Regions from separate parts of the Priestia sp. 40 genome, predicted to be linked through region 2. Evidence: a T-box and tRNA genes for the amino acid it is inferred to sense, from the RefSeq annotation. Region 2 holds a T-box; the other holds one or more tRNA genes.
The links. A T-box is a leader RNA that pairs with one kind of tRNA and senses whether it is charged. The one in region 2 lies ahead of ACO1DI_RS08040 (valine--tRNA ligase), so its partner is inferred to be a tRNA-Val.
Positions count from the first base shown of each region.

Region 1 (15,752 bases), on a different contig from region 2:
AAGGGCTTCATTTTCCGGAAGATGATACGGTTTCAACACCTCCAGCACTAAAAACACGATGTTATCAGATGCTTTTTGTACTTCCTCATCCTGTATCCTTGGTGCTACCGTTGCCGTTGCTTCGTATATTCCGGGAGACTTTCTTACAAATGAAACGTACGCTTTACTTAGCTGATAAACAGCGTCTTCTGCAGAAGCATGTTCAACAGCACTTTTTAGAAGATAGTGTAGCTGCTGCAGTCCACTTAAAGCCAGTTCTTTGCGCAGCTCTTCTAACCCTTTTATATGGTTATATAAAGACGGTGGACGAACATTTAATTCTTTGGCTAATGAAGCAATTGTAACAGCATAAAATCCTTCACGATTGGCTAAATTTTCACCTGTTTGAATCACCTTTTTGAAATCTAGTCCTTGTCGTGGCGACATCCCTTCATCCCCTTTTCTCTATTTTTATTTTTGCTTGTTGTATTGCTTTTTCCATCAATTTTAGCGGCTGAGAAATAATTCTTCCGTGTCCAACAGCAAGAAGTGACGGATTTAATTCATATAACTTTTCTGCACTTTTAAGCGCTAGCTCTTTGCTCCACGTTCCAAAGGCAGGAAACGGAAACAGCGGTTTTAACTGACCTGATACCGCAACTCCTCCCCGCACTTGGAAAGAATCTCCGGCAATTAATGCGTTCGTTCTCTGGTCTAAAAATGACATAGACCCAGGTGTATGTCCAGGTGTAAAAATAGGAGCAAGTGAGCCTATATAAGACTCTTCTTCGATGAAATGATCAATTTTAGTTGAAATCTTTCCTGGTTTTGGTATTCCTCCACGGATTGGGTTTTGAGGTTCTTCAGAATTCAGTATGAAATCTCCTGAAAATAATCGATAATCTCTTTGCGACATATAAACAGAAGCATTCGGCAAACTTTTCTTCAAATTATCAATCGCTCCGATGTGATCTTCATGAGTATGTGTAAAAACAATGCGAGTAATCGGTTTTCCAATTTGATCTGCAGCTTTCAAAATACCTGACGCGCTGTAAGGAAGAGCTGCATCAATTAATGTAAGACTGTCTTTCTCTTCGACTAAATAGCAATTCACTGGAAAAAAGCGAGGCAAAAACGTCAATTGATACAACATTTTCTCACAAACTATTCTCATTTCCTCATCCCCTATTATCAAAATAAAAACTAATGCCATTAGTTTTTATTTTAACTAATGCCATTAGTTTTATCAATCATATATTGGAAAAACAGAAAAAAGATAGATGCACCAGCACCTATCTATCAAAACTAAACGTCTTTTCTTTCTCCCGTAGCAGCCACTACAATCGCACTACCTTTCTTTAACTCTTCTTCATATTTTTTAGTTTCGTCTTTTGATAAGCCTAGTGAAGCCATTTTTGTTCGAAGCTCATCTTCTCTTGTTAAAAATAAACTCGCTGCTGAATGTAAAGGACCTTCTTCAGACAGTCGAATAATATTTGTATCCGTTACTTCTGTTAAATTTTTAGAATTTTCCTTGTCATAGGTAAAAACGTATACTTCATTTTTCTCAAAACCTTTATCTGTAAATTGATTAACTGCTTCGTTAATATTCGCTCCGTTTTCTACTACTTCAACATGTTTCATAATTTATAACCTCCTGTTTCTATTGCGCATCTTTCTTTTATACTTAGGAAAAAAATAAACTTCTTACTACTATATATACCCGTTTTCAGAAAGGAAAACCCGCATTTAGCGCTTTACAGAGAGTTTGAATCTTATTTCATATTATCTTTTAATTAAATATATACCTCTTTTGATTAACGCATCTAAAACAATCATTCAGCTTATTTTCAGCTACCATTCATGAGAAATTCATCTACATTGCTTACTATAAGAAAGGGAAAAGACGCTAATCAGGTACTTTATACGCATAATGAATGTCTGTGTCAGAGTAAGCCAGATATGGATGCAACAATTCATATCCGGTTTTTTTACATGAAAGAACTTCTGACAATATCCTGTCCTTGCACCTTATAACATACTATAATTCTCCATATTAACTAAAAATTCAGGTTATATAGGAGGTCACAAATGAACAGCCATCCACAGCCACAGTTAAAAAAAGAGTTAAAGATCCGGCATATCACAATGATTTCTCTTGGAGGAATTATTGGGGCTGGATTGTTTATCGGAAGCGGATCACTTATTAACACCGCTGGACCTGGCTCTATTTTTTCGTACGCATTTGCTGGTTTGCTCGTTATTTTAGTCATGCGAATGCTTGGCGAAATGTCTACTGCAAATCCTTCCAGCGGTTCTTTTTCCACTTATGCAAAAGAGGCATTAGGCCCTTGGGCCGGCTACACAATTGGCTGGCTATACTGGTTTTTCTGGGTTATCGTTATTGCTGTTGAAGCCATTGCAGGTGCAAATATTATTCAATACTGGTTCCCGTTTTTGCCATCTTGGGGAGTAAGCCTGGCTCTTACTTTTTTATTAACAATGACCAATCTGTACTCTGTTAAATCTTTCGGAGAATTTGAATATTGGTTTTCCCTCATTAAAGTCGTCAGTATCGTTCTTTTTTTACTTTTAGGTATAGCTATTATTTGTGGATTCATTCCAGGAATCGATTCTCCCGGCACTTCCAACCTTTTGCACAAAGGCGGCTTTTTACCGAATGGAATTAGTTCTGTATTTTTAGGCATTGCCCTTGTGATGTTCTCCTTTATGGGAACAGAAATTGTCGCAACCGCAGCAGGTGAATCTTCTCAGCCTGAAAAAGCCATTACCATCGCGACCAATACCGTTATTTATCGCATTTTGTTTTTCTATTTAGGATCTATTTTTATTTTAGTAACCGTTCTTCCTTGGAATTCATCAAGCCTAATGAAAAGTCCATTTGTATCTATCCTTGAATTAGTGAATATACCTGCTGCAGCTCAAATTATGAACTTTATTATTTTAACAGCTGTTCTTTCCTGTCTGAATTCTGGTCTATATACAAGTTCTCGTATGCTGTTTTCCATGTCTCAAAATGGTGATGCGCCAAAAAGCTTTTCAAAGTTAAATAAAAAAGGCGTACCGGTTAGCGCGATATTAGCGTGTACAGTTATCTCGTACATCAGCGTCATCTTTAACTACATTTCACCGGACAAAATCTTTTTATTCTTGGTAAATGCATCAGGTGGCGTAGCACTTCTTGTCTATCTGGTTATTGCATTTTCACAGATTAAAATGAGAAAAAAATATGAAAAAGAAAATCCCGAAGCATTAAAAATTAAAATGTGGTTATTTCCTTACTTAACTTACGCTACAATCCTTGCCATCACTAGTATTTTTATAGCCATGGCATTTATTGATTCATTACGTTCTCAGTTCTTCTTAACTCTTTTAATTGCTGTACTCGTCGTAGGTTCTTTTTTCTTTCAGCGTACCAAAATGACGAGCGGCTTAGCAGGCAAAGAAAATACATCAAAATAAACGCGGTTGAGACATAACTAAATGAATCCAATCTAAAGACGAACAAGTGAGATAGATGAGCTGGACTGCTTATTACACCGCAGTTGATTTCCGTGCAAGGCTTCGCTTTCCGCGGGCGGCCGCTGAGCCTCCTCGTCGCTTGTGCTCCTGCGGGGTCTCATCTGTTCCGCTGTTCCCGCAGGAGTCTTCGCCTTGCCCTCCAATCAACTGCTAGAAGGAACGAAACACATAAAACTATATTTACCATCACAAAAAAACGAACCATCAATCAAACATGTTGATTAGTGGTTCGTTTTTCACTTTGACTAAAATATTTTTGTCCCAGCCTCTTTTTATTTAATCCGATAAATCTCCTACAATTTTTGTTCCGTGTAATTCAGCTGCTTTTGTTTCTTTCATAACCCGCTCTGCGTCGCCTTCATGAATTCCTCCGCCGGGCAAAATAATAATACGGTCATTAGCATATGTGATCAATTCTCGGATCATATGCAAATTTTGCAAAGCAGATCCTTTCCCTCCTTTGGTCAAAATACGGTCTGCTCCCAATTCACTAAGTATATCAATTGCTTTGTATTTATCTTTAATCTCATCAAATGCCATATGAAACGTAACGCTTAAAGGACGAGCTTCTGTTATTAACTCTTTAGTACGTCCGTAGTCGATTTCACTTTCTTCTGTTAATATGCCGAATACTACTCCATTTACTCCAAGGTTTTTACATGCTTTAACGTCTTTTTTCATAATTTGAAATTCTGCTCCCGAATATACAAAGTTGCCGCTTCTCGGGCGAATAATCACGTTGATATCTGTATCAAGATGTTCGCTTGCATATTGAATGGTGCCGTAACTTGGCGTAGTGCCTCCTTGACTGAGATTGTCACATAATTCAATGCGGTCTGCTCCTAGCTTTTCCGCTTTTTTTGCCTGCTCATACCCTTCTACACACGCTTCTTTTATGTACTTCATACTCTCAACTCCTTTATTGGCTGTATAAATAAAGCCCACCTTTAAAAAGATGGACTTCCTTCTGCTATTTAATCGCTTTATGAACTTTTAATTTCTTTCCTTTAATCGTTTTGTTTTTCATTGCTTGTAACACTTTTGGACCTTTTCCATTCAAAATCTCTACATAAGAGACATTTTCTTGGATCGTAATAATTCCAATATCGTCTGCGGTTACTCCGTCTAATTTCGCAATTGTTCCCACAAAATCAACCGCTCGAATTTTCTTTTTCTTTCCTCCGTTAAAATACAGCTTCATAATGTCTTTATTTAATGACTCACTTTTATCTTTTTTAACTTCTGGACGTTCATTGATTTTTTCAGTAAAAGCGAATGCTGCCTGCTGTACTTCTTCTTTAGAAGGAGGAGTAGATGTTGGAATTGAAAAACCGATATATTCTTCAATTTCCGATAGCATTCTCTCTTCATAAGGCGTTACAAATGTGATAGCCTTCCCTTTTTTACCGGCACGTCCCGTTCTTCCTGTACGGTGAACGTAGCTTTCTTTTTCTAACGGAAGGTCGTAGTTAATAACGTGTGTGATATTATCAATATCAATTCCTCGTGCAGCTACATCTGTTGCCACTAAATAGCGGAATTTACCTTTTTTGAAATCATTCATAACCTCAAAACGGTCTTCTTGTACCATTGCCCCATGAATTTTATCACAAGGATACCCAAAATCATCTAAATCGTCTAACAGCGTATTTACCTGCTCTTGTGTGCGGCAAAAAATGATGCAGCTGTCCGGGTTTTCTACTGTAGTTACGTCTTTCAGCAGTTCAAACTTACGTTCATTTTCTACTGTTATAACAGAATGGTCAATCGTGCTTGTTGTTAATCCGTTCGCTTTGATTTCAACATCAACCGGCTTCTTCATATATTTGCGAGACAGCTCTTCAATATCTTCAGGAAGCGTAGCCGAGAAAAGCATCGTTACACGCTCACTAGGAAGATGTTGAATAATTGCTTCCACTTGATCAATAAAACCCATATTTAGCATTTCATCTGCTTCATCAATAACCAAATAACGAATTTTCTCTAATGCAAGCGTTTCTTTTTCTATATGATCAAGCACTCGTCCAGGCGTTCCCACGACAATATGTGTTTTTTGCTTTAATTCTACTTTTTGCTTGGCAAATGGTGATTTTCCATAGACAGCTGCTGCTTTAATTCTCTTAAAACGGCCGATATTGGTAATATCTTCTTTTACCTGTGCAGCCAGCTCTCGTGTAGGCGTTAACACTAAGGCCTGAGGCTTATTTTCTTCCCAATTAACTAATTCACACAGTGGAATGCCGAAGGAAGCCGTTTTTCCACTTCCTGTTTGAGACTTCACGACAACATCTCTTTCTTCTAGCGCGATGGGAAGCACCTTGCTTTGTACTTCCGTAGGATGATTGTATTGCAGGCTAGAAAGTGCCTTAGCTACCTTGTCACTAAGACCGTATTGACTAAAACTTCTTTGATTCATTTTGTACCCTCATTTATTTTAAATTAGTGATTATCTTTATCATGACCTGATGCACTATGTTTCATTATACTTTAATTCTTCTATACGCGCTCAAAATTTCAAATCACATCAGCCGCTTTTGAATATACACTCATTTTTAAAGTCCAACTTATTTTCAGTTCATACACCTACAATATACAAAATCAGTAAACTAACTAAGAAATAATAAGATAATAGCGCGCACTGTTAAGAGTTTGTTTTGAATATGTAGCATAATCTGTGCAATCTATCCACTTGTATCTATCTAATTTCTTTTCTAACTTTTCACTAATTTCGTCTTCAACCTCGTGCATTAAAGCAACCGTTTCGTAAATGCTCATCCCAAAACGTTCAGCTGCTTGGTGGTGAGGAGACTGCTGTTTAAGAAGTGTTAAAAAATGTTCTTTCGTCTCAGCTTTTTGCGCTAAACGATCTTCGACTCCCTCAATGAATTGATACAGCATTCGCTTGTTAAAAGGAAGAGAAGCAATTATATCTCTTGCAAAAACCTCCATCATCTTTTCATTCATGGTCACTCCACCCTTCAACTTTAAAACAAATCATAGTTTTACTTATTTAGTTTTAATTATTATAAACGTAATGATTACGATTTACAATGTGGCATTCTTCCTAAACCAATGAAGAAAGTGAAAAAGCCGCTCTCTTATTAATAAGAAAACGGCTTTGGTATGAGCGATGAGGGATTCGAACCCCCGACCCCATCCCTGTCAAGGATGTATTCTCCCACTGAACTAATCGCTCGTAATATGTATTGACTATATTATAGAAAGAGTTATCCAATTTTGTCAACTATTTTTCCACAGTTCCCAAGTTGGAAGGATCGTCTTTACTTTTGATAAAATAAAAACATGCCATAAAGGAGCGTGATGGGATGAAAGCGCATATTGAATTTTATTTTGATTTTGTCTGTCCACTATGTTTTCTAGTAACTAAGCCTTTAAGAGAAGTCATTAAAGAACAAAAAGCTAAGATTAAAAGGATTCGCTTCCAAAGAGACAATCGAAAAAGCGCTGTTACATGAACATTCTGCTAAAGACAGAGAGAAATGATTCACTAAGAGGTGTATTTGATGAATATTAATTATTACTTTAGTCGGTTTTTAGCTAAGAAACCGGATAGCCCAACCTATGAAAACTTAGCTGCTTTACAGAACAAGCACATGCTTCATATTCCTTTTGAGAACTTAGACGTTTTGTCTCAAACTCCTATTATCATTGATTTAGAGAGGATTTTTCAAAAAGTAGTTATAAATTTGCGTGGAGGATTTTGCTACGAATTAAACGGGCTATTTGGCTGGCTGTTAAAAGAAAGCGGATATGAAGTCTCTTACGTTTCAGCTACCGTCAAAAAACCCGACGGCACGTGGACAATTGAAGGAAGTCACGCTACAAACCTTGTGAGGGTTGAAAATCAGTCTTACATCGTAGACGTTGGATTTGGAGATTCTGTTCGCAAACCAATGCCTTTAAATGGCGAAGTAGTAAGAGATGTAAGCGGCTCTTACCGCATGACAAACGTTGTTGAGCATACGTATGATTTGCAGCGATGGGAAGATGATGTATGGAAAACGCTGTACCGCGTGTCTACGCTTCCTAAGAAACTGACCGACTTTACTCCTATGTGTGAGTTCAATCAAACGTCAGCCGATTCTCCGTTTGTACACAAACGCCTTGTTACGATCGCAACCCCTACAGGGCGCATTACCCTCTCTGGTGAAACGTTAACTGTAACAGATGGCGAAAAAAAGACGAAAAGAAACGTTTCAGAAGAAGAAATAACTGATATTTTACAAAATCATTTTTATATTATTAAAGGATTTTATTAATATGTCCTTACACAAAAAACCGGCCTCTTATGGGGTCGGTTTTTGTATAGGGGTAATCATTCTGTTTTCTACAGGCGACTTTAAAATAATTGAGGTATTCACATTTCCATAAGGAATCAGTTCATCCACTAGCATTCGAAGTCCATCCATTCCAGATACGGCTGCTTTGATAAAGTAAGAAACCGGTCCTGTTACGCGATGACATTCAAGCACGTCTTCATTTCGCTCAATAAAGTCTTCAAATTCCTCTGGTTTTCTTTTTAATTCGCTTACTTGAATAAACAGCTGTGTATCTCTTCCTAAAGCTTTCGGAGACACCGTAGCGCTGAAACGTTGGATCACTCCTCGTTCCTGAAGACGCTGCAGTCTTTCTGATACGCTCGGACGGCTAAGAGCCAGCTTTTTTGATAAATCACTAATCGTCATACGCCCGTCCCTTTGCAAAATAGATAATAATTGTGCATCGATTTGATCCATACAAACCTTTCCTTTCAAAATGAATATAATAAATAAAATCTTTATTCAAGTTGATAACAGAACAATCATTATTTCCTTCATTTATACATGTGTTTTCTTTATTTAATATCCTATCATTAAAGTAGATGATTGAAAATGAAAATTCCGAAAAAACAAACAAAGGGGTTTATTTATGAAAAAAGTTTTATGGATTATTCTTGGATGTACGATTGCGAGTATTGGTGTTCTTATCTTGCGGCACTCTCACGTAGTGACGGGGGGAACAGCTGGTCTGTCTCTTAGCTTGTCATATGCCCTTCCCTTATCGTTTGCGGTGATCTTTTTTCTCATTAATATTCCTTTTTATCTCTTTTCCTTCTTTCAAATGGGATGGAAATTTACCGCCACAACTATAGGATCAGTGTCGTTGCTATCGCTTCTCACTTCACTCGATCACTTACTTCCTTCTTTTACCCTTCCCAGCCTGATGGGTGCTGTTACGGGCGGACTAATTGCCGGCCTTGGCTTATCCATTTTATTTATGAACGGAGCTTCTCTTGGGGGTGCTAATATTTTAGCATTATTCGCGCAGCGAAAATTCGGTTGGGATCCTGGAAAAGTGAATTTTTCATTTGATTTCCTTGTCGTGCTGTCGAGCATGTATTCAATTGGCCTTTCAAAAGGAATTTTTTCGGTTATGTCCATTGCGATTACAGGTTTTGTCATTAGCTATTTCAAGCAAAAGATTGCTTTACACAATCAACCGACATCTCCTTCTGCCACACAGCCTTTAGATAATGCGCTTTCTAAATAAAAACCACAATTTAGCTGTGGCTAAATCGTGGTTTTTATTTACATTTTTTCTACTTTTATAAAATCAAATTGGGCTTCATATCCTTCTCCTTGAGGACTACAAGCGTAAATGCCAACTTGAACAGGTTCTTTGGTTGAGTTCAATAAGTGAGCGAGTCGGAGCTGAGTCCAAGAATCTCCATCACTTGAATAACAAACGGTGCAATCATCGTTTTTGCGCTGAATTTTAAAATAAAGCGCCGATTTGTTTTGAGTAAAATTTTGACTGGACCAATCTGAGAAGCCATGGTTGGTTACGACTGCTCCTAATTGGTTAGGACCATCGGGATTGTATTCAACTGACGTTTTGATCCACGTATCTTTTGATACACGAATCATGAGACCTGCCTGATCGTAGCGATTAACTGGATATGTATGCACCTTTGTCATGATTTCAAAGTCGCCTTCTACTTCACGGTAAAGAAAGTGTCCATTGTCCGCTTCAAAGCCATAATGAGTACGCTGCCAAAAATCTGTTTTAGCGTCTGTTTTAATCACTAATCGATTCGTTTCCGTATCAATTTGAAATTGAGCTGGTGGACAATACCAAGAAACGTCTGAATCTAATTTTCCTTCTGAAAAGTTTGTGAAAAATACTAGTTGATTACTCACTCTCTGTCATTCCCTTCTTAGAAGCTATTATTCTCCTATTTCTATTCTGCCATAATTTAAAGAATAAATAAAATATTTTGATTATTTTTCTTGTAAATTCTTTTCTTTCATAAAAAAATAAGACTCTTTTACATAGAGTAAAAGAGTCTTACTTTTAAATAATTGCATTTAGAATAAGTGCTCCTGCAAAAGCAATAAAGGATAGAAGCGTTTCCAGAACGGTCCATGTTTTGAACGTTTCTTTCACTGTTAACCCTAAATATTCTTTCACCATCCAGAAGCCTGCATCATTCACATGAGAGAACATTAACGAACCCGCACCCGTAACGATAACAAGAAGTTCTAAGTTAACACCGGACATGTGCTCAATGATTGGTGAGACAATACCAGCTGCCGTTGTTAATGCAACTGTTGCTGAACCTGTAGCGATACGGATCAAACCGGCGATTAAAAATGCAAGTACAAGTGGTGATAGAGACAGATGTTCAGACATTTGACCAATCGTTGTACCGACTCCGCTATCGATTAATACTTGTTTGAAGCCGCCGCCTGCACCAATAATTAAAACAATAGATCCTACAGGAAGCAAACATTCTTCCGTTAGTTTTTTAATAACATCTTTTGTCATACCTTGACGTTTTCCAAGCAGGTAAAACGCTGCAAAACAAGCAATTAAAAGTGCAATTAATGGACTTCCTATTAATTCTACAAACTTCACTACGCCGCTTGGCAATCCGTTAATAACAGGTGCTATAGCTGCTAAGACCATTAATAAAACAGGAAGTAAAATAACAAAGAATGAAACTCCTGTACCAGGAAGATCTTTAGATGTTGTCGTGATACGAATTAAATCAGGCTCTCCTTCTGGAATTACTCGTTTGTTAACCCATTTTGCAAAAACGGGGCCAGCGATAACTGCGGCTGGAATAGAAATGATTAACGCGTATAAAAGCACTTTCCCCGTATTTGCTCCGTAAATACTAATAGCTGCCATCGCTCCTGGATGAGGAGGAACGAGACCGTGAACAATTGATAATCCTGCAATAACTGGCAGAGCAATCAATAATATATTTTGTTTTGTTGTTTTATGAATCGAAATAACTAAAGGCAGTAAGATTAAAATTCCTACTTCGAAGAAAACAGGAATACCAATAATGAAACCTGCTACTAGCATTGCCCATGGCAGTCTTTTCACACCGAATATTCTTACGAAATAATCCGCTACCTGCATGCCAGCACCTGAATCGGCCATCAGCTTACCTAAAATTGTTCCCAGTGCTAAAATTCCTACTAAGTGGCCTAAAACACCGCCCACTCCCGTTTCGTAAGCGGCAACAATTTTATCCATTGATAACCCAGAAGCAATTGCTAAAAACAAACTTGCAACCGTTAAACTAATAAACGCATGCCATTTAAAAACTGAAACACCTACAATAACAATAACAATTGCGGCAACTGTAATAGCTAATAAGTATGCATCCATCTTGCTTTCCACCTTCCCTTTAAGTAAACGCTTTCTCTATGTAGCAAAAAAGCTCTACACCCTGTAAATTTTAAAAAATAAGTTCAAATTATCGAAATCGTTTACATTAATTAATTTAGAAAACGATTTCATTTTTTTATTACTTAAATTATATGAAAAAAAAATTCTTAAATCAATAAAAAAACTCAAAAAAATTTTATCAATTTTCTTCCATAGCGTTTTAACATATAAAAAAATCCAATCATGTTAATGATTGGATTAACCTTATTTATTTGGTGATGGTTGGATCAGCCGTTTGACTATCGATAATCGTTTTTTCGCTTGTTTTTAACGTTATTTCTTCATATTCCCCCGGCGCTAATACACTTTTATCTCCTCTCATGAGATACGTGTAAGCGATGATAGAAATGAATAGACCAAATGTCCAGGCATTATCCCATAAAAAGCGCAGTCCAGGAATGAGTAAGCCTAAAACGGGTATGGCCACGCCAATTACTAATGCATAAATCCCGTTTTTATTAAAACCTGTTGAATAACTGTAGCGACCGTTTACCTCATATAAATCCTTTAATGCCATCTGTCTCCTTCTTACAAGCCAGTAGTCAGCAATGGCGATGCCGTCTATAGGGCCAAGCAGCGCTCCGTATGTTCCAAGCCAGCCGAAAATATAGTTCCCGAAATTAGACATGATGTACCATGGCTGAAGTAAAATAGCAAAAATACCGGTAACTAGCGCCCCCATCGCAAACGTGATTTTCTTTGGATTCAGATTCTCAATTGCACGGGCTGGCGCAACAATATTTGCTCCCACATTAATCGTTAAAGAAGAAAGCACGATAACGATTGTTCCTAAGAAAATGATAAACGGAGGGAATTTAGCTACTAACGCCACTGGATCCCAAATAGCCTCTCCAAATATAACGATTGTTGCTGAGGTAACAGCAATTCCAATAAATGAAAAAATACTCATCGTCAATGGCAAAGAGAAGGTTTGCGCAACCATTTGAGATTTCTGACTTCTAGCATATCGACAAAAATCAGGAATGTTCAAAGCGAGCGTCGCCCAAAATGCAATAACTCCCGTTAAAGCTGGGAAAAATACGGCTAGAAATTCTCCGGTTGATGTAAATTTAGAAGGCGTAGATAAAATGGGGCCCCACCCTCCTGAGTTTGTATAAGCCCATATAAAAAGAATAATAGCTGAAATACCAATAACCGGAGCAGCAATTGCTCCTAATACTTTAATTGCTTGCGGTCCTTTATATGCCACTCCTACATTTAAAAGCCAAAAGAGAGCAAATACAATGGCTGTATGACCTGCTAACCCATTCCAAGACGAAAACGAAGCGCTTAGCAGCGTATCAATTGCTTCCGTTCCAATCCATGTATTAATTCCAAACCACCCAGCAGCCACAATAGCCCTAGCCAGTGCCGGGATATGTGCTCCTTTATCTCCAAACCACAGACGGGCAAATACTGGATAAGGAATGCCAAACTTGGTTCCAGCGTGAGAATTAAGCAAAATAGGAATAAGAACAATCACATTTCCTAAAAAGATTGTACCAATTGCTTGCCACCAGTTCATTCCAAGCGTCATCATTCCACTTGCCATTGTATAAGCTGGAATACACAAACACATCCCAATCCAAAGCGTAGCAAAGTTAACTCCTTTCCAAGAGTGTTCCTTCATCGTAGTCGGACGTAAATCTTCATTCCAAAGATCGCTGTCGCTCAGCTGATTGTGCGTCTCATCTGTGAGCGTCACAATCCCATCTTGCTCGATTTGTGTTTTCATCCATAAAACCCCTTTTCATAAATAAGTTCATTCCAAAAAACTAATTTTATTTGAATTTTCTGAAATATAAAGGCGTTTGTGACGATTCCTTCTAGTATGTGATAAATACTAACGTTATCCCTTATTATATTTAATGCGAAACGGGGATACACTGGACAAATTGTAACATTATTTGAGGGAACTTTTATATATTGTGTAGTGTTAACTCTTTTGATTGTTAGATAACCTAACACACAAAAGATCATCGCCTGAAAGCTTCAAGCGATGATCTTTGAACTTAATGTACGTATTTTTTTTGAAAAGCCGTAATGCTTTCGTATTCTTCTTTAAATAAGCGAGCCAAACGAATATAGATAGTTGTTAACTCTTTATATACTTCACTGTTTTCTTTGATTGGATAATGGTGGTTAGTCGCTCCAACCATATCAGAAACAACGTTTAATGAGTCAACCTCGCCAAGGCTATATAAGCCAAGAATAACTGCTCCTAAACATGAACTTTCAAAGCTTTCCGGTACAGATACTTCTTGGTTGAAAATATCTGCCATCATTTGACGCCAAAGTGCGGAACGTGCAAATCCGCCTGTTGCCTGAATTTTTGTAGGCTCTCCAATTAACTCTTCAAGTGCCAATAATACCGTATATAAGTTAAAAATAACGCCTTCTAATACGGCGCGAATCATATGTTCTTTTTTATGATGCAAACCTAGGCCGAAAAATGAACCTTTCGCATTTGCATCCCAAAGCGGCGCACGTTCTCCTGAAAGGTATGGGTGAAACAATAAGCCGTCTGCTCCAGGTTTCACTAATGCCGCAATCTCCGTTAATACCTCATATGGATCTTTTCCAAGGCGTTTAGCGGTTTCGACTTCAGACGCTCCAAATTGATCGCGAGCCCATCTGAAAATCATGCCTCCGTTATTTACAGGGCCGCCAATTACCCAGTGGTCTTCTGTCAACGCATAACAGAAAATTCGACCTTTAGGATCAACTACTGGCTTGTCAGTAACTGCTCGAATAGCTCCGCTTGTCCCGATTGTTACCGCAACAACGCCTGGTTCAATCGCATTTACGCCTAAGTTTGATAATACACCATCACTTGCACCTACAATAAAGGGCGTATCTGGAAGTAAGTGCATCTCAACTGCAAGCTCTGGGTTTAGCCCTTTCACTTGATGCATAGTTGAAACAGGAGTGGATAGCTGATCTGTTGTCACACCTGCTACTTTTAATGCTTCTTCATCCCACGCAAGATTTTTCAGATTAAATAAACCTGTTGCTGATGCAATCGAATAGTCGATAACATATTCGTTAAACAACTTAAAGAATACATATTCTTTAATTGAAATAAATTTATGTGTTCCCTTCACTAATTCAGGCTGTTCATTAGAAAGCCATGTTAGCTTGGAAAGTGGCGACATCGGGTGAATAGGCGTGCCCGTACGTAAATAAATCTCATGGCCGTTGTATTCATTTTTAATTTTTTCTGTCCATTCTGCACTTCTATTATCGGCCCACGTAATACATTTTGTCAGCGGCTTTCCTTGCTGATCAACGGCAATAACACTGTGCATAGCTGAGCTGAATGAAACGCATAAAATATCCTCAGGTTTTACATCGCTTGTTTTTACAACCGTTTGAATGGTACGTACAACTGCTTGAAAAATTTCTTCAGGATCTTGCTCAGCCATCGCGGGCGTAGGCGAGTATAGTGGATACTCAATCCCATGGTTAGAAATGACTGTACCGTCTACTGAAAATAATACAGACTTTGTACTCGTTGTTCCGATATCTACACCTATTGCATATTTTTTGCTCATGCTGCTGTCCCCCTACTTTACTACTTTACTTATTTACAACACCGTGACCGCCGAATTCATTTCGAAGTGCTGCTACAACTTTCCCTGTAAATGTATCTTCCTCTAATGAACGATAGCGCATCATTAGCGATAAAGCAATAACAGGAGTTGCCGTTTGAAGATCAAGAGCAGTCTCTACGGTCCATTTCCCTTCACCAGAAGACTGCATAACTCCTTTAATACTATCTAGTTTAGGATCTTTTGAAAACGCATTTTCCGTTAGTTCCATTAACCAAGAGCGAACAACAGATCCGTTATTCCAAACGCGCGCTACAGCTTCATAGTCGAAATCAAACTGACTTTTTTCCAAAACTTCAAATCCTTCAGCAATGGATTGCATCATTCCATATTCTACACCATTATGAACCATTTTTAAAAAATGACCGCTTCCGCTTTTACCTGCGTACATAAATCCATTTTCTACGCAAATATCACTAAAAATTGGTTCAATTGTACGGAAGGCTTCAGCATCTCCGCCAATCATTGTACACGCTCCGTTTCTTGCACCTTCCATTCCACCGCTTGTCCCTACGTCAAAGAAGTAAATACCTTTTTCCTGAAGATCGTTAGCACGTCGAACAGATTCTTTATAATTAGAGTTTCCTCCATCTATTACAATATCTCCTTCTGACAGAAGTTCTTTTAGTTCTGTAACAACATTTTCCGTTACTTCTCCAGCCGGAACCATAACCCATACAACTTTAGGTGAAGCCGGCAGTTCGTTGACTAACTCTTCAATAGTAGCAGCACCAGCTGCTCCTTCATTTGAAAGTTTTTCTACCGCTTCTTTATTCACATCATAAGCTACTACTTCATGATGATTATCCATTAAATTTAATGATAAATTATATCCCATTTTTCCTAAACCGATTAATCCAATTTTCATTTTACAAA
Region 1 is NZ_JBMPZA010000015.1:192,577-208,328, forward strand. Features, by position in the region: gene ACO1DI_RS15835 (TetR/AcrR family transcriptional regulator) at 1-426, opposite strand, end outside; gene ACO1DI_RS15840 (MBL fold metallo-hydrolase) at 431-1,153, opposite strand; gene ACO1DI_RS15845 (general stress protein) at 1,285-1,623, opposite strand; gene ACO1DI_RS15850 (amino acid permease) at 2,071-3,462, shown strand; gene ACO1DI_RS15855 (hypothetical protein) at 3,535-3,669, opposite strand; gene ACO1DI_RS15860 (copper homeostasis protein CutC) at 3,799-4,428, opposite strand; gene ACO1DI_RS15865 (DEAD/DEAH box helicase) at 4,493-5,938, opposite strand; gene ACO1DI_RS15870 (hypothetical protein) at 6,133-6,486, opposite strand; tRNA gene ACO1DI_RS15875 (tRNA-Val) at 6,647-6,718, opposite strand; gene ACO1DI_RS15880 (DsbA family protein) at 6,849-6,998, shown strand; gene ACO1DI_RS15885 (arylamine N-acetyltransferase family protein) at 7,047-7,802, shown strand; gene ACO1DI_RS15890 (Lrp/AsnC family transcriptional regulator) at 7,830-8,279, opposite strand; gene ACO1DI_RS15895 (YitT family protein) at 8,452-9,072, shown strand; gene ACO1DI_RS15900 (DUF1349 domain-containing protein) at 9,111-9,722, opposite strand; gene ACO1DI_RS15905 (gluconate:H+ symporter) at 9,877-11,205, opposite strand; gene ACO1DI_RS15910 (NCS1 family nucleobase:cation symporter-1) at 11,474-13,000, opposite strand; gene gntK (gluconokinase) at 13,278-14,819, opposite strand; gene gnd (phosphogluconate dehydrogenase (NAD(+)-dependent, decarboxylating)) at 14,845-15,744, opposite strand.
Region 1: it encodes a tRNA-Val, which carries the amino acid that the T-box ahead of ACO1DI_RS08040 (valine--tRNA ligase) is inferred to sense. The anticodon was not compared.

Region 2 (15,752 bases):
TATCACTGAAAAGGTAAGAATAATACCGGTAAAGTTTTTATTGCTTTTCGGTACAATTTTTTCATTATTCTTACTCATGTTAACAATCTCCTTATTTAGTGATGTACATGTTTATTATATATCACTTACCTAGGGGGCGAAAGTGACAATACTTTGAACTTAGTGCTTCCTTATTATCCGTATCCCTTCCTTACATTATGTTAAAAGCAGCAAGATTTCACTTGCTGCTTCTGCTCATTTGAGAAGAAAAGCCCTTACTTCTGATATAAAATACAGAGACCCTGTAATCACGACCATGTCTTGTTCACCTGTCGCCTTTTCCTTTACGTAAGCAATTGCTTTTTTCCACTCCTCGTCCATATGCTTATTATGATGAGTACTCATCTCATAAAGCTCTTGAGCCGGACGAGCACGAGGAAAGTCAAACGACGTAAATGTAATACTTGCAGCGATTGTTTCAAGTTCTTGGACCATTCGATCTGCGCTTTTATCATTTAAACAGCTGAAAACTAAATGAATGTTTCGATCTTCATAATGAAGGCGTAAAGTAGATAACAAGCTATCAATGCCTTCTGCATTATGAGCGCCATCAATAATCGTTAAAGGATGCTCATTTACTATCTCAAAGCGGCCATTCCACTTTGTATGCTGAATTCCTTTTATCATTTGCTCATTGGAGATAGAAAGCTTTTTCTTTTCTTTTAAATAACAAACGGCCATCACAGCCAAAGCTGCATTTTTAACTTGATGATAGCCAAGCATATTTAATTGCAAGTGTTCAAATGTACCATACGGCGTTTTTAACGTAAAGCCTTCTCCATTTGCTAAGGGCTCATAGTTTTCAATTTTAAATTCTTTTCCTAACACAAATAACGAAGCCTGCTTCGAATTTGCCTCTTCTGTAATGACGTCAAGCGCCTTTACTTGCTCTGCACCAGTAATAATAGGAACTTCTTTTTTAATAATCCCCGCTTTTTCTGCTGCAATTTCTTCTACCGTATCACCTAGTATCGCCATGTGATCAAATCCAATGTTTGTAACAATACTCACCATAGGATTCACAACGTTTGTTGAATCATATCGTCCCCCAAGACCTGTTTCAAACACAACATAGTCAACTGAATCATGATAGCCGAAATAAAGAAAAGCCATGATTGTAATCACTTCAAATTCCGTTGCTGACCCTAAATCCGTATGTTCTAGTCGCTCCACTACAGGCTTTACTTCCTGAACAAGAGCGGTCATTGCTTCATTTGAAATAGGCTGTCCATTCACACTGATCCGCTCATTAAATGTTTCGATATAAGGAGAAGTAAACGTTCCAACTTTATACCCCGCTTCTTCTAACATGTTTCGTAAATAAGAAACGGTAGAACCTTTACCATTCGTCCCAGCAACATGAATAGCATTTATATTTTGCTGCGGAAAATCAAGCTGCTCTAGCATCCATTCCATTCGTTCTAATCCCGGCTTGATTCCAAATCGAAGTCTGTTATGAATCCAATCAAGCGCTTCTTCATATGTCGTTATCATCTTTTATTCACCTTTCTTTTCCATCGCTATTATTATGTAAAGAAAAAGCGTCGCTATACAAGCCACGCTTTTCTGTTCATTCATTAACCCATTGATTATCCGCGTAATTCAGCAATACGAGACTGAACAGCTTCACGTTTTTCAACATAATCCTGCTCTTTTGCACGCTCTTCTTCTACTACTTTAGCAGGCGCTTTTGCAATAAAGCCTTGGTTGTTTAATTTCTTTTGTACACGTTCTACTTCTTTGTTTAACTTGTCGTATTCTTTTTCTAAACGCGCGATTTCTTCTTCGATATTAATTAAACCTTCAAGAGGTAAAATTAATTCTGCACCTGTTACCACAGCAGTCATCGCTTTTTCATCTAATGAAACATCCGTTGAAATCACAAGCTCACTTGGATTACAGAAACGTTCTACATACGCACGGTTCTTTTCAAGCTGGCTTTGAATATTTTCATCTTTAGCTTTGATAAATAATTTTACTTGTTTGCTCATCGGCGTGTTCACTTCAGCACGAATGTTACGAACAGCGCGGATAATATCTACAAGTAAACGCATATCGTTAGCAGCTTCTTTATCAGAAAGCTCAGGGCGTACTTCCGGCCATTTAGCTACTGTAATCGATTCGCCTTCATGCGGCAAGCTTTGCCAAATTTCTTCGGTAATAAACGGCATGAATGGATGTAAAAGTCGCATTGTATTATCAAGTACATAAGCTAAAATGGAGCGAGTTGTCTTTTTAGCTGCTTCATCTTCTCCGTAAAGAGGAAGTTTAGCCATTTCAATATACCAATCGCAGAAATCATCCCAAATAAAGTTATAAAGAATGCGTCCAACTTCACCGAATTCATATTTGTCAGCTAATTTTGTCACATGCTCAATCGTCTCATTTAGGCGCGTTAAGATCCATTTATCAGCAACAGATTTTTCACCTGATAAATCAAGTTCTTCAAATGTGATGCCGTCCATGTTCATTAATGCAAAACGAGAAGCATTCCAAATTTTATTTGCAAAGTTCCACGTCGCTTCGACTTTTTCAAAGCTGAAGCGTAAATCTTGTCCTGGTGAGCTTCCTGTAGATAAGAAGTAGCGAAGAGAATCCGCACCGTATTTCTCGATTACTTCCATTGGATCTACACCGTTACCAAGTGATTTACTCATTTTACGACCTTCAGCATCTCGTACAAGACCGTGAATGAGTACATCATCAAACGGACGTTTACCCGTAAATTCAAGACCTTGGAAAATCATACGAGATACCCAGAAGAAAATAATATCGTAGCCTGTTACAAGCACGTTTGTTGGGTAGTAGCGTTTGAAATCAGCTGCATCCACATCGGGCCAGCCCATTGTTGAGAATGGCCATAGCGCTGAACTGAACCATGTGTCTAATACATCTGAATCTTGTTCCCAGTTTTCGATATCTGCTGGAGCCTCATGATCTACGTATACTTCTCCAGTTTCTTTATGGTACCAAGCTGGAATGCGGTGCCCCCACCAAAGCTGACGCGAAATACACCAGTCGCGAATATTTTCCATCCAGTGTAAATATGTTTTTTCAAAACGATCAGGCACAAAGTTTACTTTTTCTTCTTGTTTTTGAAGATCTACTGCTTTATCTGCTAACGGCTGCATTTTTACAAACCACTGAGTTGATAAATAAGGTTCAACAACGGCACCGCTTCGTTCACTGTGACCTACTGAATGCATATGGTCTTCAATGTTGAACAATACGCCGTCTTCTTGAAGGTCTTTAACAATTTGCTTACGACAAGCAAAACGATCCATTCCTTCATATTTACCTGCTTTGTCATTCATCGTACCGTCTTGATTCATCACTAAAATACGCTCTAAATTATGACGGTTTCCAATTTCAAAATCGTTCGGGTCATGAGCAGGCGTAATTTTTACCGCACCAGAACCGAATTCCATATCTACATAATCATCACCTACGATTGGAATTTCACGACCTACAATCGGAAGGACAACCTTTTTGCCGATTAAGTGCTTATAGCGATCATCTTCAGGGTGAACAGCTACAGCCGTATCTCCTAGCATTGTTTCAGGACGAGTTGTTGCGATTTCAATATGTCCAGAACCATCTGCCAACGGATAGCGCATATGATAAAACGCACCTTGTACATCTTTGTAAATAACCTCGATGTCTGAAAGAGCTGTTTTTGTAGCTGGATCCCAGTTAATAATATATTCTCCGCGATAGATTAACCCTTTTTTGTAAAGCGTTACGAATACTTCACGCACTGCTTTAGAAAGACCTTCATCAAGCGTGAAGCGCTCCCGTGAATAGTCCAAGCCAAGTCCTAGCTTCGACCACTGCTGGCGAATAAAGCTTGCATATTCTTCTTTCCATTTCCACGTTTCAGCTACAAAGTTTTCGCGGCCTAGATCGTAGCGGCTTTTCCCTTCGCTGCGAAGCTTTTCTTCTACTTTTGCCTGCGTTGCAATTCCCGCATGGTCCATACCAGGAAGCCATAGAACATCATAGCCTTGCATGCGCTTCATACGCGTTAAAATATCTTGTAACGTTGTATCCCAAGCGTGGCCTAAATGCAGCTTGCCCGTTACGTTTGGGGGTGGAATTACAATTGTGTATGGCTCTTTTTCAGGGTCATTTGTTGCTTCAAAAAACTTCCCGTCTAACCAATACTGATAACGATTTTCTTCAACGGCTTTTGGATCATACTTCGTTGGAAGAGTCACTTCTTTTTCAGACATAATGTATACCTCCATAATATAAAGTTTCAGTCTTTAGAAACTGTGTAAAGCTTTTATAAACATAAAAAAACTCCTTTCCTAATAAAAGGACGAAAGGAGTTGATTTCGCGGTACCACCTTTTTTTATAGACGTATCCCGTTTGATAAGCCTATACACTTCATTTCATAACGGTTGATTAACCGGCTTTTTCTACTGAGCTATGCAGCTGTTCAAAAAAGCTACTCATAGGCGACCTTCCGAGTGCACATTCTTAAGAAATCTCACAGCAGCTGATTTCTCTCTCTGAAAGACGAACATCCCGTACTCTTCCTATTCACTGTATTTATGTATGAATTTCTCTTAATTATACTATATGAAAAAATGTTGAATCGTCAATAATCTTCTCCACTTTTTTACGATTATATTCATAATTTTTTTGTTCTGCTCTTTATTTTTTCATTCACTCGCTAATTTTGGAAATAAAATGAAGAGTCCGCTCAAAAAAATGGCACCATTTCTTTCTTTTTTCATATACTGACTTTAACCTGGGCACGTGGATTGAAAGGGGCATGTACAAATGAAGAAACGAATAAATGTAAATTCGTATCAGCTGCAGCGATGGCTCAAAACAGCAGGAGCGGCTTGTGGACAGTTTATTGTTCCTTTAACAATTTTTCAAGGTATACGTACACTATTTTTCCCTACAACCTTTGATGTACTGTTGTTGGCACTACTTGCCATACTAGCGGTTGCTTTATATTCGGACTGGATTTAAAAACCCAAGCGCTATTCGTTCGCTTGGGCTTGTGCAGCTGCTTCCGCTGCCATTTTTTTTTGCTGATCTACTTCAAATATTTTAATATTGAGCTGTTCAATGTTTTTTGTTAGCCAGTATGCTCGAATAAATGACTGCATATGTTCAAGCTCCGTTTTACTTTCTTTATGCTGCCTATATTGAACGATACACTGATACAAGGGTTCTGGAAACGCTAAATAACTGTGCAAAAGCAGTCTTTCCTCTTCTCTGAGAGCAAAATGTTTTTCATACGTACTAAACCACTCATAGCTGTCATAGGTCGTTACTGGGTACGTGCGAAGAGTACGGAAATAAAATGAGACCAAATCATAAATCGGTGAAGCATCTTTTGCATGTTCAAAATTAATAAAAAAACCATTTCCCCGTTCGTCATAGATAAAATGTTTAGCCGATAGCTTTCCATGAGACGTAACCAGCCGGATCTTTTCCTTTTCTTCCATTTCATCGTTCCACTGATCGAGCTTTCCAAAACCAAACTCAAGCGCTCTTGTCATTTCATAATAAAATGTACAGTAATGCAATTCAAACGGGGACATATACACTTTCTTCTCGCATTCTACTACATACTGCTTCAGCTCTTCCTGACGTTTTTCCCACGTTTCTTTCATCGATGTATAATGATTTTCTATATCTTCTTTTTTCACTTCTACTTCCTGCGCCGAAGCGCCGTGAAGCTTAGCAAGCTCTTGAAATAATTTATGATATCGAATATCACGCTCTTCGGTTGGATTATTTGGGAGCCACGGCATTAAGTAATACGAGCCGCTTTCATCTGAAACAATAGGCTGAGAACGCTTCGTTTGATAAATAGGGACAAAGCCCATCCACCCTTTTTGATACACGTTCTGCAGCTTTTGAATGAAGTTCTGATTTCGCTCTTGATGATTCGCCATTTCTTTAAGCGCAAATACGCCAGTTTTTGTATAGACTTTTTTTACTTTTCCGTAGTCTTCGATAAAGTCAACATCTAAGTCATATTCTTTTAACAATACTTTGTAGTCTGCTACTGTCCGCTGCATCTATATTCTCCTTCCTCGTAAAAAATAAAGAAAACAGTTAAGACATTATATGCGTCAAAACTGTTTTCTTTCCGACTTTAACGAACGGGAATATTTAAGATGCTTCCTTCCTCCAGCTCATATTCATCTCCTAAATTATTCACTCGTAAAATGTTTTGTACATTCGTATTATAGCGGTTTGCTATCGTATCAAGCGAATCTCCGTCTTGAACAATACAGAGCTTCCACGTTGAAAAAGCTTCTTCTTCCCGCGAAAAGAGCTTTGTTAAATAAAGGGCGTTTTCATTTCGGCCGCTTTCATTTTCTTCTTTCCGAAATTCAACAATAATCTTTTCCTCTTCTTGCTCAGCTTCTTCCTGCTCAGTCTCTTGCTGAACGTCAGCATACGTATTCAATTCACTAGCTTGCGATTCTTCGAAGCTTTCGTGCTCTTGACGAAGCTGAAAGAGCTCAATCACATTGTCTTCTCTTTCTTCCTCGATTTGCGCCTCTTTTTTCACTTCGACTTCAAATGGTTCATATGCTTCCTCTTCATATTCCACGACCGGCTCAGCACGAGATTCTTTTTTGAATACAGATGAAAAATAACTAGGAGGCTCTTCTGAATGATCTTCTTCAATAGCCTCTGCCTCTAAAAGTGCGGGAGCTTCACGATAGCTTACGTCAAACTCTTGCTCCTCTTGTTCCTCTTCTTCTTGAGCAAAGTTTTCAGTATATACCTCTTCAGCATCGTCCACTTCTTCATAGGAGACGATGTGCTGTTCTTCCGCAAACTCTTCCTCTTCTTCTCGTTCTTCATGCTGTTCCCCGTACAATCCTGTGATGGACAAGTCAGCCATTAGCTGCAGCTGATTTGTGCCTGGTAATTCATAATCAAATAAATCAATAGATACATATACATCTTCAATACTTTGAATACGATTTTTAGGAATGGTAATATCAACAGGAAATTGATGTGATAATTCAGCCGTTCCGTCTTCACGGACAGAGATAGATTGCACTTGATTCTCATTTGTATATTCGCGTAACGAGTGCTCTCCCTCGTACGTTTCGTATTCACCTGTTAATTGTAATGCTCCTCGAATAGACACATATTGGTCATATTCTTGAATAGATACTTGAGGCTCTAAGGAGATAGACAAAAGTTGTGAGACTTCCTGTCCTTTTTGAAACCATACTGATTCTTCTACGGAAAAACGCAGACATGATAAATTATCCTGCGACAAATTGTTCTCCCCCTTCCAACACCCGCCAGGTAATAGCGCGGTCATTAAAGATGTATGAACAAATAAATTAAAATATGTCTTGAAAACTAAAAAAGCTTACGGAATCCTCCGTAAGCTTTGATATAAAAACCAATCTCATTTAGCTGTTTATCCACGTAACTTCGAAAAAGCTTTTTCAGCTGCTGCAATTGTATGTTCAATGTCTGCATCTGTATGAGAAGTTGATAGAAACATTCCTTCGAATTGAGAAGGAGGTAAAAACACGCCTTCATTAGCCATTTCACGATAGTAAGCTGCAAAATAATCTAAATTCGATGTTTTCGCTGTTTCGTAATTTATTACCTGTTCGTTGGTAAAGAAGAAACCGATCATTGAACCAGCTCGGTTTACCGTAAACGGCACATCATATTTTTCAGCTGCTGCCATCAATCCTTCTTCTAATCGATCTGCTTTACGAATGAACTCATCGTAGGATTGAGGTGTCAGCTGCGTTAACGTCTCGTATCCAGCTGTCATCGCAAGCGGATTACCTGATAATGTACCTGCTTGATAAATCGGGCCGCTTGGTGCAACTCGCTCCATAATTTCAGCTTTACCACCGTAAGCACCTACTGGTAAACCACCACCGATTACTTTTCCTAAGCAAGTTAAGTCAGGCGTAATGTTATAGTAGCCCTGTGCACAGTTGTACGCTACGCGGAACCCTGTCATTACTTCATCAAAAATGAGCAGTGACCCATATTCTGATGTGATATCACGAAGCCCTTGTAAGAAACCTGGCTGAGGTGGTACCACACCCATATTTCCTGCTACCGGTTCAACGATTACTCCGGCAATGTCATCTCCGAATTCTTTAAAAGCATATTGTACGCTTTCTAAATCATTGTACGGCACTGTAATCGTATTTTTAGCGATTCCTTCAGGCACTCCCGGGCTATCTGGTAGGCCTAACGTTGCAACGCCTGAGCCAGCTTTAATGAGAAGAGAGTCACCGTGTCCATGGTAACAACCTTCAAATTTTAAAATTTTGTTACGACCCGTATAGCCACGTGCTAAACGCAGTGCGCTCATCGTTGCTTCCGTACCTGAACTCACCATACGGACGATTTCGATTGAAGGAACGCGCTCAATCACAACCTTAGCAAGCTCATTTTCAATTAATGTTGGTGCACCAAAGCTTGTACCAGATTCCGTTACTTTCTTTACTGCTTCAACTACTTGATCGTTGGAATGTCCGTGAATTAAAGGTCCCCATGATAAGACGTAGTCAATATATTTGTTGCCGTCAATATCGTAAATCGTAGCGCCTTTTCCTCGTTCCATAAAAATAGGATCCATATCTACTGATTTAAATGCACGAACAGGACTGTTTACTCCACCCGGCATTAATTGCTGCGCTTCTAAAAAAGCTGCTTTTGACTTTTCATAACTTCTCATGTATAAGCCTCCTTAATTACTTGTCAGATAACCAGCGTGCTGCGTCTTTAGCATGATACGTTACAATTAAATCCGCTCCTGCACGCTTCATGCTAATTAATTTTTCAAGAACAATCTCTTTTTCATTTACCCAGCCGTTTTGAGCTGCCGCTTTAATCATTGAATATTCACCGCTCACATTATAAGCCACTACCGGTAAATTAAACGTATTTTTCACATCGCGCATAATGTCTAAATAAGATAGAGCTGGTTTTACAATTAAGAAATCTGCTCCTTCTTCGACATCAGATTCCGCTTCTCGAAGTGCTTCTAAGCGATTGGCTGGGTCCATTTGATATGTTTTACGGTCTCCAAATTGAGGAGAAGAATGCGCTGCATCGCGGAATGGTCCGTAAAAAGCAGATGCATATTTAACAGCATAAGACATCACAGGCACATCTTCAAATCCAGCTTCATCTAGACCATGGCGAATAGCTGCCACGAAACCGTCCATCATGTTTGAAGGCGCAATAATATCCGCTCCTGCTTTAGCTTGACTAACTGCTGTACGCGCTAATAAGTCAAGGCTAGGATCGTTTAAGATTTTTCCGTCTTCAATTACACCACAGTGGCCATGATCTGTGTATTGACACAAGCATGTATCTGCGATAACAACAAAGTCTGGAAAATTTTCTTTAATTTGACGAATACCTTTTTGGACAATTCCGTGGTCATGGTATGCCTGTGAGCCGACCGCATCTTTTTCAGCTGGAACACCAAATACCATAGCTGACTTGATTCCTAAATCGACTAACTCTTGGATTTCATCATTCAAGTAGTCTAAAGAAATTTGATCCACACCTGGCATTGATTTTACAGCATTTCTTTTTTGTTCACCTTCTACAATAAAAATAGGATATATAAAGTCTTCAGGATGTAAATGTGTTTCACGTACAAGTGCACGCATATTTACAGAATTACGAAGACGACGATGACGTGTAAATTGTAAATCTTTCATGTTAAAATCCTCCTTTATTATTCAAAACAACTAACCAACATATCTATCATACCATTTATTGTGTATGTGTTAGGAACAAGATGCTTAATTCCATATTCGTTCGCTGTCTGACTCGTAATAGGACCGATGCAAACAACTTTGGTTCTATTTATAAGCTCAAGCCAATTCGGAATATCTTTAACTGACTCGACAAAAAATCTCACTGTAGAAGAACTTGTAAAAGTAATGGCATCAATTCCTGTTTCTAAATGTTGCTTAACCAAGCCTTCAGAGTCTTGATTTCGAATGGTCTGATATACAACTAAATCCGTTACCTCACACTCTTTTAACCCATCTTTTAAAACAGAGCGGGCTAATTGTCCTCGTACAAGGAGAACTCGCTCGTGATGTGACACATTTGCTTTTAACGACTCAAGAAGTGATTCTGCAACGTATTCTTTTGGAACAAGCTGTACGTTAACATCGTGTTTTTCTAGCAATTTTGCGGTTTTTTCTCCAACCGCAGCCACTTTTAATCTTTTTAAAGCACTCCAGCTGATATTTAACTCTTTTAGCCATTCAAAGAAAAAAGAAATGCCGTTTTGACTTGTAAAAACAATCCAATCAAAACCGTCAATCGACAGCAGGACATTTTCCACTTCTTTTTCATTGTTAGAACGTGCGAACGTGAGGACTGGTAAGCTTAAAGGTATGCCTCCAAGCTTTTTAATCTGTGCTGCAAATGAATGAGCCTGCTTCGCTTCTCTTGTAATCAAAACTTTTTTCAAAAAAAGAGGAGCCTCATGACTCATTATTTGTCCAGCTCCTCTTTTACACGATCAATTAAAAGCTTAGCTCCTTGAGATGTTAAGCGCTCAGCAGCTTCTGAACCGATAGCAACGGGGTCTTTTCCCGTAATGTGCTCTTTGTAAATCGTTTTGCCATCAGGAGACGCGACTAGCGACGTTAGCTCAATGTTTCCGCCGTCCAATATACGACCATAACCCGCAATCGGCACTTGGCATCCGCCTTCCATCTCTTTTAAAAATACGCGTTCAGCTCTAACAGCACGAGCCGTTTCATCATGATTTAGAGTTTGAAGAAGCGATAATAATTCATGGTCATTTTCTCGGCATTCGATAGCTAAAGCTCCTTGTCCTACGGCGGGAATGCTTATTTCCGGCTCTAGGTACTGAGTGACCGTATCTTTCGACCAGCCCATACGAGATAACCCTGCAGCAGCCAAGATAATCGCATCGTAATCCTCATTTTTTAATTTCTCTAGGCGTGTGTCGATATTTCCTCGAATCCATTTAATTTCGATATCTGAACGCATAGATAGAAGCTGTGCCCCTCGACGCAAGCTGCTTGTCCCAATCACAGCACCGCTTGGTAGCTCCTCAAATCGCTCACCATTTTTTGAGATAAGCGCATCACGATGATCTTCTCGTAAAGGAATACATCCAATCGTTAATCCTTCTGGCAAAACAGCCGGCATATCTTTCATACTATGAACGGCCATATCAATTTCTTTATCTAACATGGCTTGTTCAATTTCTTTTACAAAAAGACCTTTACCGCCTACTTTGGACAGCGTTACATTTAAAATTTGATCCCCTTTTGTCACCATTTCTTTAATTTCAAATTCAAAAGGAAGACCTTGTTTTTTTAACTGTTCAATGACCCACTTGGTCTGTGTTAACGCAAGTTTGCTTCGACGAGAGCCGACAATAATTTTTCGCATGTTGTCCTCCTAATTACGAACCCCAAAAGTGAAAATTCGATAAACTGCCAAATAAAAAGAAATTAATAAGTAAGACTAAGAACAATCCAATATTCCACATCGCGATTGCCTTTCCTTGAATACCTCTACGCAGTCTAGCATACAAGTAAGCGCTGTATGCAACAAACATTAAAAATGAACCTAACACTTTTGTATCGTACCAATGAAAATCTACGTATTTAATATAAGCCCATATGATTCCTAAGATTAACGAAAGCAATAACAGCGGTACACCAATTAAAATCAATACATAGGACATGTAATCTAGCTTTGTTAAATCTTCAATTCTTAGCAAGCGCTTGCCCCATTTCTTCTTTTTCAATAAATTATACTGAACAAGATACAGAGCGGAAAAAACAAAAGAGACTGAAAAAGCGCCGTAAGATAAAATAGCCATGGTAATATGGATGATTAATAATTCTGACACAAGGCGCTCCGACTGGACAGCAGTGTATGTTTCAAGTGGAGCAAACGTATGAATAGCCATAATTAAGAAACCAATCACATTTGTAAAAAACACCATAAAATCAACGCGGAACAGGCGATTAATCACAAGTGAAAGAGTAATTAACACCCACGCGTAAAAATACAGCCCTTCAGAAACGGTAAGAATAGGAAACCTTCCCGTCTCAAACATTCTTAAAATTAAAAAGGCTGTTTGCAAAACCCACACAATAGAAAGTAACCAGAAGGCTATCGAGTTTGCCTTCCGGTTATTTTGTACAAAATCAATAAAATATAATAAAACGCTCACCGCGTATAAAATCACAATCAATTCATAGATTCTGGTTAATTCCATATCAACCATTATTCAATCCTCACTTAAGACTGATAAGCTACTGAATGAGACGTAATCGATGGATGAAGCTGCTCTTCTTTTTCTTTTTGTAAAGCAACTTCCTGTTCAATATTAAAAATCTTCATGAACAGCTCTAAAGACTCTTCAGCATGTTTCTCTCCAGCCAATTCTTTCGCGTGTAAAATTGGATCGCGAAGAAGTTGATTAATTATACTCTTTGTATGTTTATTTAAAACTTTGCGCTCACGATCAGATAAATCTGGGAGCTTACGATCAATGCTTTTCATCGTTTCAGCTTGAATCGTAAGTGCTTTTTGACGAAGTGCAGAAATAACAGGCACAACGCCTAACGTACCAAGCCATGACTTGAAAGCAACAATTTCAGCTTCAAGCATAATTTCAATTTCATCCGCAGCTTTTTGACGCTCTTGCAAGTTGGATTCTACAATCCCGTTCAAATCGTCGATATCGTATAAAAAGACCGTTTCTAGCTCATCTAGTGCTGGATCTAAGTCACGCGGAACGGCGATGTCTACCATAAACAATGGGCGACCTTTACGCGTACGCTCGGCTTCACTCATCATTTGTTTCGTTACTACATAGTCATTAGCTCCTGTTGAACTAATTAAGATATCTGCTTCGCTTAAAGCCTGTTGAAGATCAGCAAATGGTTTGGCTTCTCCAGAAAAACGATTTGCTAGCTCTTGTGCCTTTTCAAATGTTCGATTCACTACCGTTACTTTTTTAGCTCCGCTGCCATATAAATTCTGTACGGCAAGCTGACCCATTTTCCCTGCACCAAGAATCAACACATGTTTGGATGATAAGTCTCCAAAAATCTTTTTAGCAAGCTCTACGGCTGCATAGCTGACAGAAACTGCATTCGCACCAATTTCTGTTTCATGATGTGCTTTTTTGGCTAATGTCACCGCTTGTTTAAACAGCTGATTAAAAACCGTTCCAATTGTTTCTTCTTCTTGAGCAAGCAAAAAGCTTGAACGCACTTGTCCAAGAATTTGTGTTTCACCAATCACCATTGAATCTAATCCACATGCTACTCGGTATAAATGTTCGATGGCTCCATCATTTTCATAGATGGTTAAATAAGGCGAAAACTCTTCTTTATCTATTCCGAACCATTCAGCTAAAAATGCTTTTACATAATAACGGCCCGTGTGTAATTGATCAACAACAGCATAAATTTCCGTACGATTGCATGTTGAAACAATGATGTTTTCCAAAATACTTTTTTGGCCGCTTAACGTTTTCATGGCAGATGCTAGTTCTTGCTCATTAAAACTAAGCTTTTCTCTTATTTCAACAGGGGCTGTTCGAAAGTTTAAGCCGACTGCTATAATATGCATTTGTACATACCCCCTATAATTGAAATGTGCTTATTTATCCGAATTTGACGGGCAGTAACCCCTAAATTTCCAAAGAGCTACAGTGAGATAACTGCCCGTAAAATCCGGCGTTCTTCATTCTACTATTCGTAAAAAACGGCGGGCATTACACAGATGTAAGCTTCGCCTTATCTCTAACTATTATAACATGTTCTATAAGTCATTCGAAAAAAAAATGTGAACAGTCTTTGAAAACATGTGTTAAGATATTAACTGTTATTCCGTAATAAATTGTATCAAAAAAGCAGCGTTTTATCACGTTTTCTGTTTTGAAACACCTGGAGGTTACTATGAAAAAGCAATCAATGTTTTTTGGTGTCTTACTAGTTGGATTTGGAATCTTTTTCTTACTGAATGAACTACATATGAGCATTGCAGCAAAGGTATACACGTGGCCTGTACTGTTAATTTTAATAGGAGCAGCCCTGTTAACTGAGTCTGCTTTATCTCAAGATCATTCAAACTTGCTTGCAAGCTACATATTAATCACTTTAGGTATTCATTTCTATGTAAGTGAACAAATTCCCTTTTGGCCTACGAATATTAGCATGGTCGTTTTTATGGTGGCCATTAGCTTTTTACTCAGTGCTAGAAAAGCCAAATCAGGCTTTTTCCAAGGCGGCACCCTTTTAATTATTGCCATTTTAATGATGTTTTCAGACCGTCTTAAACTATTTTTGCCAAAAGTTGAAGACGGCGTAAATTATTTAACTACCTTCTGGCCTATTTTATTGTTACTAGTTGGGCTATATTTATTATTTTTCAAACGAAAGTAATCTATGTAAACAAGTTAAAAAAATGGAACGTTTGACTCACTTCCTGTTAGAGTGATGATAAACGTTCCATTTTTTAACTTCTATTCCTTTGTTTAGTGAGTCATGCGATACTGCAAAGATTTCCACGCCTTATCTTTTCCTTCACCTGTTTCAGATGAGAAATGAATTAATTCATCATTTGGATCTAAATCTAGCGTTTCTCTCACTACTTTTAAGTGCTTTTGCCATTTTCCTTTAGGAATTTTATCAGCTTTCGTCGCGATAACCATAACGGGAAGGTCATGGTGCTTCAAAAACTCATACATCATAACGTCATCCTTTGAAGGGGCATGGCGTAGATCAACAATCATTAACACAGCTTTAAGCTGCTCGCGATTTGTTAAATACGTTTCAATCATTTTCCCCCATGCTTCACGCTCTTTTTTAGACACTTTTGCAAATCCGTAGCCAGGTACGTCTACAAAGTGAAGGATTTCATTAATTAAAAAGAAGTTAAGTGTTTGAGTTTTTCCAGGCTTAGACGACGTACGCGCTAAGCTTTTGCGATTGAGCATCTTATTAATAAAAGATGATTTTCCTACATTTGAACGGCCTGCTAACGCAAATTCTGGCAGGTTTTCTTTAGGATATTGTTCAGGGCGTACGGCACTGATGACAATATCGGCTTGAGTTACTTTCATTTTACCTCTCCTACTAGCGCATGTTCCAATACTTGGTCCACATGTGACACAAGAACGATGTCTAATTCCTCTTGTACACTGTCAGGGATATCTTCAATATCACGTTCATTATCATGAGGGATTAATATTTTAGTTAATCCGGCACGATGTGCACTAAGTGACTTTTCTTTTAATCCACCGATTGGTAATACGCGACCTCTTAGTGTAATTTCTCCTGTCATTCCTACTTCTCTACGCACTGGTTTACCCGTTAGTGCTGATACTAGAGCAGTGGCAATGGTAATTCCTGCAGAAGGTCCATCCTTTGGTACAGCTCCTTCTGGAACATGGATATGAATATCATGTTTTTCATAAAACTTTTCATCAATTCCTAGTTTCTCTGCATTTGAACGCACGTAGCTAAATGCTGCCTGAGCTGATTCTTTCATCACGTCTCCAAGCTTTCCAGTTAGCACTAGTCTTCCTTTACCAGGGGACAAGCTTACTTCAATGGCTAGCGTGTCTCCTCCTACAGTTGTGTAAGCAAGACCTGTAGCAACGCCGACTTGATCTTCCGTCTCAGCCTGTCCGTAACGGAACCTAGGC
Region 2 is NZ_JBMPZA010000005.1:1,333,490-1,349,241, forward strand. Features, by position in the region: gene ACO1DI_RS08030 (DUF420 domain-containing protein) at 1-78, opposite strand, end outside; gene ACO1DI_RS08035 (bifunctional folylpolyglutamate synthase/dihydrofolate synthase) at 235-1,533, opposite strand; gene ACO1DI_RS08040 (valine--tRNA ligase) at 1,629-4,271, opposite strand; T-box leader at 4,354-4,598, opposite strand; gene ACO1DI_RS08045 (hypothetical protein) at 4,829-5,026, shown strand; gene ysxE (spore coat protein YsxE) at 5,038-6,087, opposite strand; gene spoVID (stage VI sporulation protein D) at 6,165-7,313, opposite strand; gene hemL (glutamate-1-semialdehyde 2,1-aminomutase) at 7,461-8,750, opposite strand; gene hemB (porphobilinogen synthase) at 8,767-9,747, opposite strand; gene ACO1DI_RS08070 (uroporphyrinogen-III synthase) at 9,765-10,538, opposite strand; gene hemC (hydroxymethylbilane synthase) at 10,538-11,470, opposite strand; gene ACO1DI_RS08080 (cytochrome C assembly family protein) at 11,484-12,317, opposite strand; gene hemA (glutamyl-tRNA reductase) at 12,332-13,672, opposite strand; gene ACO1DI_RS08090 (LiaF transmembrane domain-containing protein) at 14,002-14,487, shown strand; gene yihA (ribosome biogenesis GTP-binding protein YihA/YsxC) at 14,580-15,167, opposite strand; gene lon (endopeptidase La) at 15,164-15,752, opposite strand, start outside.